Regions from separate parts of the Phascolarctobacterium faecium genome, predicted to be linked through region 2. Evidence: riboswitches for the same ligand, from Rfam matches in the RefSeq annotation. Region 2 holds a riboswitch; each other region holds the start of a gene.
What was found. Region 2 has a riboswitch for cobalamin ahead of nifH (nitrogenase iron protein). Riboswitches for the same ligand answer to the same signal wherever they lie in the genome.

Region 1 (2,205 bases), 870 kb from region 2:
GAATCGATGTCAGCAGCAGCGATTGGAGTGCCGATAATATGAACGCCATTCCACAGATCACCGCCGATAGTGGCCTGCCCTGCAGCACTGCCGGAATTGACGGCTTTACTTTTATACATGAAATAATCAACGGCAAAAGACAAGTCATTTTTTACATTACCGATGGCGGCCTTGTTAGAAACGCCGACCTGCCAGTAACTGCTTTTACTGTCGGAGACATAGTCGCGGAATTTACCGGAGAGCTTGCCGTTGTCACCGAGAGTCAGTGAACCACTGTTGGGATCGTTTTTATGCTCTGAATAATGCCCGTAGCCACCGTTGATGAAACCGCTCCATTTATCGCTGAATTTTTGGATATGGTTTAAGGTAAACAGCATGCCGTGATTATATTTGGTCTGACCGTCAAAACTGAGGTCTGTTTTACCGTTCGGGGTTTCTGCCAGATTGCCTTTGGTAACACCGCTGGCACTGAGCCAGCGCTGGCCTCCATTTACCTTCCAGTCATAATAACCGCCGAAAATATTAGTCATACTTTTAGCGTCCTGATGATCTAAGTTGATATAAATGCTTTTATCACGTACATCGGCACCTTTTATGGAAAGGCCGCCGTCTTCATTATGGGCGTTGACTCTGATGCCCCATTCATTGTTTTTACCAAAGCGGCGTCCTAGATCAAGGTCTTCGGTCCAGGTACTGCGTCCGGAAAAACGCTGTGTATAGCGGGTGACAGGGTCTGCAGCAGCGCGTTTGGTTGTACCGTTCAGCAGTCCTGCCGGCGCATCGGTGCCATTAGTGCCGTTGTTGGAAAAGGTAGCGCCGTTAAGCACGGTGTTAGGGCCGGAGACTATATCGACGCTGCTGAGGATATATGCCGGGATGCTGCGGGTCTGGTTGAACATATTGGGAATACCGTTGATGTAGTAATGAGAAGCATTCATATTGACGCCACGCATACTGAAATCTGTATACATGGGAGAAGTACTGCCGATACGAATAGAAGGGGTATTAGCCAAAGTACCGTTTAAAGGCTGATTGGGGTCATAAAAGGTCATAATAGTTTTTTCAGTATATTTTTTTTGTGTAAAAGGAACATCGATTGCTTTGATATTGCCCAAAATGCCAACTCTGTCGTTGTTGGCTACAAATCCCCCCGGCAGAGTATTTCTGTCGGCTTCGACGATGACTTCGTCCAAATCATGCGTCATGGTTTCTTCGGCGCCAGCTGGTACTACAAAGCCAACGCTGGCAACAGCGCATAAGATGGCCGTTGCCCAGATTTTTTTCTTCCCATCCATCTTTTAAACACCTCGTCAAATAATTTTTATATCTTTAGTTTTTCTGACCGAGCTGACCGGGTTTCGCGTGCCAGAAAAATAAAAGCAAAATAAAAAACGCTTTTCTGCGCATAAAGACAGAAAAGCGTAAAAAGCTCTTGTAACGCTCCATTCCTGTCTTTCGCAGGATCGTAATGGGCTATAATCAGGCAGTTCTTCTGGCTCTGCTTCATCGCGTACCTCGTCTTCCCAGTTTCCCAGTGACGTTTTGAGGTTTGCTCGGCATTACAGCGGCGGGACCGCATCGGCATTGCACCGATTTCTCTGTTAGGCAATAATGCACCTGATTATCATAAAGTATTCAATTTTGAAATCAGATAGAATTATAACATTTAACTTTTTATATTACAAGTAATAATTTATGCTAAAATTAATTTATTAAAAAACATAGCTGTTCTCAATAAGTTGTTGATATATAATAGTCTGAAAAATCAATTTTATCTATGCAGTGTGAAGCGTTATATGTCAATGGTTCTGCGAAAAGTTCAAGGCGCAGAGGAAAATAAAAAAGCAGCCACATCATGATCGATGTAACTGCTTTAAAAATAAATCATAATAAAAATTCTGCAAAATCCTGCGGAGCAGAAACGATTTGTCTGACACCGGCGGCACTCAGTTCGCCCGGGGAACTGTAGCCGTAGCCTGCGCCGATGATGGAGATTTTATTTTGCTGTGCGCCGATAGCGTCGTGCTCGCGGTCGCCCAGCATAACGGCGGCGTTCTTATCAGCAGCGGTAAGGTGCAGCCGCTGCAGCACTTCGCTGATCACGTCGGCTTTGGTTGGCAGCTCGCCGTTGAACCCGGGGCCTGCTATTGTTGAGAAGTGAGCGGCGAGGCCAAAGTGTTCCAGGATTTTTTCTGCGTAAAGCTG
Region 2 (2,205 bases):
GGCTTTTAGGTATTGCTGTGGTAACGCTTAGTGATACTTTTGCACGTGTGGTTTTTGCACCTGTTGAATTACCGGTAGGTATAATTATGGCGTTTATTGGTGCTCCCTTCTTTTTATTTCTGCTAAGGAGGGAAATCTGATGAGTATTTTGCAGGCAAACGAGATTACGATTCGTATTATTGATAAGACAATCATTCATGGTTTGAGTTTATCAGTACCGGAAGGTAAGGTAACATCCATCATCGGACCTAACGGCTGCGGAAAAAGCACTACATTAAAAGCTTTAGCACGTATATGGCCCTGTTATAAAGGCAATGTAACCTTTAATGGTGAAGATATTAAAAAGTTCAGTCACAGGGAATTTGCTCAAAAACTGGCAATTTTGACTCAGGCTCCGCAGTCTCCGGCAGATTTGGCAGTCAAAGATTTAGTAGAGATGGGCCGCTTTCCACACCGAAACTGGTTTGGCCGCAAAAGTATGGAAGATGATGCACATGTAGAGTGGGCGTTAGGGCAAACTAATATGCTGGGGATGCAGCATCGTCTGCTAAGCACACTTTCTGGAGGGGAAAGACAAAGGGCATGGATTGCGATGGCTTTGGCGCAGCGTCCGCAAGTGCTTTTACTTGATGAACCTACCACTTATTTGGATATTTGTCATCAGCTGGAGGTAATGCAGCTTTTAGAAAAGCTTAATCGTGAATTACAGTTAACGGTAGTTATGGTTATCCATGACATTAATCATGCTGTGCAGTACTCCGATCATATTGCTGTTATAAAAGAAGGCTATCTTGTAACTGAAGGCAAGCCGCAGGAAATAGTTACAGCACAACTTCTGAAAGATGTTTTTAAAGTTGAGGCTGATGAATTTATCTGCAGTAATGGTATGCCGGCATTGCTTCCGGTAGACCTGGTAAAATAAAACTTTATATTGTTGGATCTGGTGCGCTTTCTGCGCATAATAGAGAAATCGGTGTAACTCCGATACGATCCCGTCGCTGTAATGATGAGCGGACCTTAAAAACCACTGGGTTGAAACCTGGGAAGGGAAGGCGAGCAATGAATCAGAGTCAGAAGAACTGCCAGATCTTTGTACGTTCCCCACGAGAGATGGGAAGGCGTCGGTAAAGTATTTGGCATTTGTACCAATATTTTTAAGAACAGCTTTCCCTTAGGGGATAGTCTGTTCTTTTTTATTTTTAACTTTACGGAGGTAATTGATGATGAAAAAAATTGCATTCTATGGTAAAGGTGGTATTGGAAAATCTACTACAGCAGCTAATGTTTCTGCCGCATTCAGTAAAATGGGAAAAAAAGTATATCAGATAGGCTGCGATCCTAAAAATGATTCTACCAGATTGCTATTAGGACAAATTTGTCGTCAGACAGTGCTGGATCTGGTACGCGATGCTGAAGATGATATTCAAGCTGAACAGATTGTGCATACAGGTTTTAACGGAATCAAATGTGTTGAAGCAGGAGGACCGGAACCTGGAGTAGGTTGTGCGGGACGTGGCATCATCGTTGCCTTGGAAAAATTGAAAGAACTGGAGGTTTTAAACGATGAGGATCTAGTGTTATATGATGTTCTGGGCGATGTCGTCTGTGGTGGGTTTGCCGTACCTATTAGAGAAGGCTATGCTACTGATATTTATATAGTTTCTTCTGGTGAACTGATGGCGTTGTATGCAGCAAACAACATTGCTAAAGGCGTTAAAAGATTTGCCGCAAGAGGTGAAGTAAGGCTTGGCGGTATTATTGGCAATAGCCGAAATACTCCCAATGAACATGCGTTATTGATAGAATTTGCCAGAAGACTGAATACTAAATTGATCGCCTTTATTCCCCGCAATGTGATTGTAAACAAAGCTGAAAATAATAGACAGACTGTTATAGAATATGCACCAGACTCTGAGCAGGCACAGGTCTATAGAAACTTAGCCGATGATATATTGAAAAATACAGAACTGTCTATACCTACACCTCTGAAATTTGAGGAACTGGAGGATTTAGTAGCAAGCTATGGCAATCAAGACTAAAAGAATGCTCTCTAAAACAAAAAGCTGTAGCTGTAGTATGCCCGGAGTTTGGCGGGCTGCTGTTTACTGCAGTGGTGCGGCTGTTATTTTTCATAGTCCCAGAGCATGTGCTCATGTTGCGCGCAGTATGGATATCAGCGCACAATATCGAGCTTTGGCTAATGGA
Region 3 (2,205 bases), 930 kb from region 2:
ATAAATTGTCGTCCACGGATTTTGGTAGCGATACTCACTTTCCGTATGGATAAAAGTATATTTTAAAGATCTGTCTTCATCAAAATCATATTTCACATTAGCGGAAATGTTTTCATTTTCCCAAACCTTTTCTCCGCGTCCGCCTAAAACATATTTGCCGTTACTGAGCTGCGGCAATTCGTGGTCAGGCTTAATCCCTCCACTGCCTTTGGAAGCGCTACCAGTATAATAATAACCCCTATATCCATCTGATTTTCTGTTTTCATAACCTACGCCGAAAGATAATTTTTTATTCACTCTTGCATCTGCGTATAAAGCTTTTTTCCAGGTATTATTACTGCCATAGCTGACTACAGCATTTACACTGGCTCCTTTTTTTTCAGGATTATCCTTAGTGATAATATTGACAACCGCGCCCACAGCCCTACCGCCATATAAAGAAGAGCCTGCTCCCCTTACAACTTCAATTCTGGCTATTTTTTCCACAGGTACCATTTCCCATTCCATACCGTTATTATAAGTAGTATTCATCGGAAGCCCATCCAGCAAAACCAAAATATCACTGGAGCTGAAGCCCCTGATCTGAATCCCTCCCTGTGCTGCTTGGTTCATATAGACGCCCGGCAGAGTCTGCAGAGCTTCAGGTACAGAATTAATATTTCTTTCTTCTATATCCTGTGAGGTGACAACACTGACGCTGGAAGGTACCTCCTGTAGTTCTTTCATAGTTCTGGTTGCTGTAACAACCATCTGATCCAGATTAAATTGCTGCAGCCCCTCTTCGGCGTATACTACTGTGCCCCCCCAAATGACATTGCCAGTTATAAGTACTGTCATCAGTATACTTTTACCCATACCCTTTTTCAACATACTCAACTCCCTTTCCTATTTTTTGTATATTACTAAAATATTTTATGCATTAACCTAATAGATATATGCATAATAACTTTTATTAGAATCAGAAAATACCCTGTGCATAAGACGCACAGGGTATTAAATAGCTAGATAAAAGCTGTTCCATTACCAAACTGTCTCACGCAGCAGTAAATTAATCATCAGGCAGTTCTTCTGACTCAATTTCATCGCTCCTCCAAGCCTTCCCGGATAACTCCAGTGACATAAATATGGATTTGCTCACTTTTACAGCGACGGGATCGTGTGGGCTTTACACCCAGCTTCTCTATTAAGACCTGCGTCACCTGATAACATCATTATTCACTTTTTATATTTTATGATATTATATTCTATTTTATATTAATAATTATATGTTATAATATCATATATGATATATTACTATGTATAGCTACTAGACAGTCAATAGGGAGATAATTATTTTATGAAAGAACCAATTGATAATTATTTTACAACAGGTGAGTTAGCCAAGCTTTGCAAAATACCTCGAAAAACTTTGCTTTATTACGACAGTTTAGGTCTTATAACGCCTGAAGTTATTGAAGAAAATGGTTATCGTTATTACAAACGCACTCAATTATTTGCACTAGAATTGATTTTGACGATGCGTAAACTGGATATTCCTTTAGCAGAAATCAAAACTTATTTATCTAACAAATCCTATACTAATTACAGAAATATTATGTCTGATCGTGAAATATTTCTTGAAAAATTACTCAAAAAGATAATTAAAACAAAAAATGAACTGCATCATTCCCTCCTTATTCTTAACCAATTGGAAAACATTAAATTTAATGATGTACTAACAGTTCGAACAGACAATGAATTTTTATATTTAAGTAAACCAGTCTCTCCCAAAATGAACTTTAAAGACAGAACAAAAATATCCGCCAGTCTGTTTATAAATCTTGCTGAACATATTCCCCTTAACAATCATACTTTTGGTTATGTTGTAGATAAAAATTCACTTTTAGATCAAAAAAAACCTCGTCATATCAAATATTATTTCTGTCCTGTTTTCACTAAAACCGATTATCCGAAATGTTCCATAAAATCAAAAGGAACTTACCTTACCCTTTATTTCAAAGGTATCTACATGAACAATTATGACAAGTATATCAACACTCTGTCAGAATACTGCAAGCATAATATGCTCGTTCCTATATCCGATATTTATATCACATCAATAAAAAACTTTTGGCTTACTGATGAAATCAGCGAATATATTTACAAAATAGAAGTACAAATAAAATAAACCGTTTTCTAATCTAGAAAACGGTTTATTTTATTACT

Region 1: another riboswitch for cobalamin. It lies ahead of PFJ30894_RS01100 (TonB-dependent siderophore receptor); the one in region 2 lies ahead of nifH (nitrogenase iron protein).
Region 3: another riboswitch for cobalamin. It lies ahead of PFJ30894_RS01375 (TonB-dependent receptor); the one in region 2 lies ahead of nifH (nitrogenase iron protein).

Annotation. Positions count from the first base shown of each region.
Region 1 covers NZ_AP019004.1:233,689-235,893, reverse strand. Annotated here, with positions in the region: gene PFJ30894_RS01100 (TonB-dependent siderophore receptor) at 1-1,295, opposite strand, end outside; cobalamin riboswitch at 1,466-1,636, opposite strand; gene PFJ30894_RS01095 (HAD hydrolase-like protein) at 1,885-2,205, opposite strand, start outside.
Region 2 covers NZ_AP019004.1:1,817,052-1,819,256, reverse strand. Annotated here, with positions in the region: gene PFJ30894_RS08835 (iron chelate uptake ABC transporter family permease subunit) at 1-140, shown strand, start outside; gene PFJ30894_RS08830 (ABC transporter ATP-binding protein) at 140-922, shown strand; cobalamin riboswitch at 925-1,101, shown strand; gene nifH (nitrogenase iron protein) at 1,224-2,039, shown strand; gene PFJ30894_RS08820 (nitrogenase component 1) at 2,077-2,205, shown strand, end outside.
Region 3 covers NZ_AP019004.1:293,042-295,246, forward strand. Annotated here, with positions in the region: gene PFJ30894_RS01375 (TonB-dependent receptor) at 1-870, opposite strand, end outside; cobalamin riboswitch at 1,042-1,218, opposite strand; gene PFJ30894_RS01380 (MerR family transcriptional regulator) at 1,337-2,167, shown strand.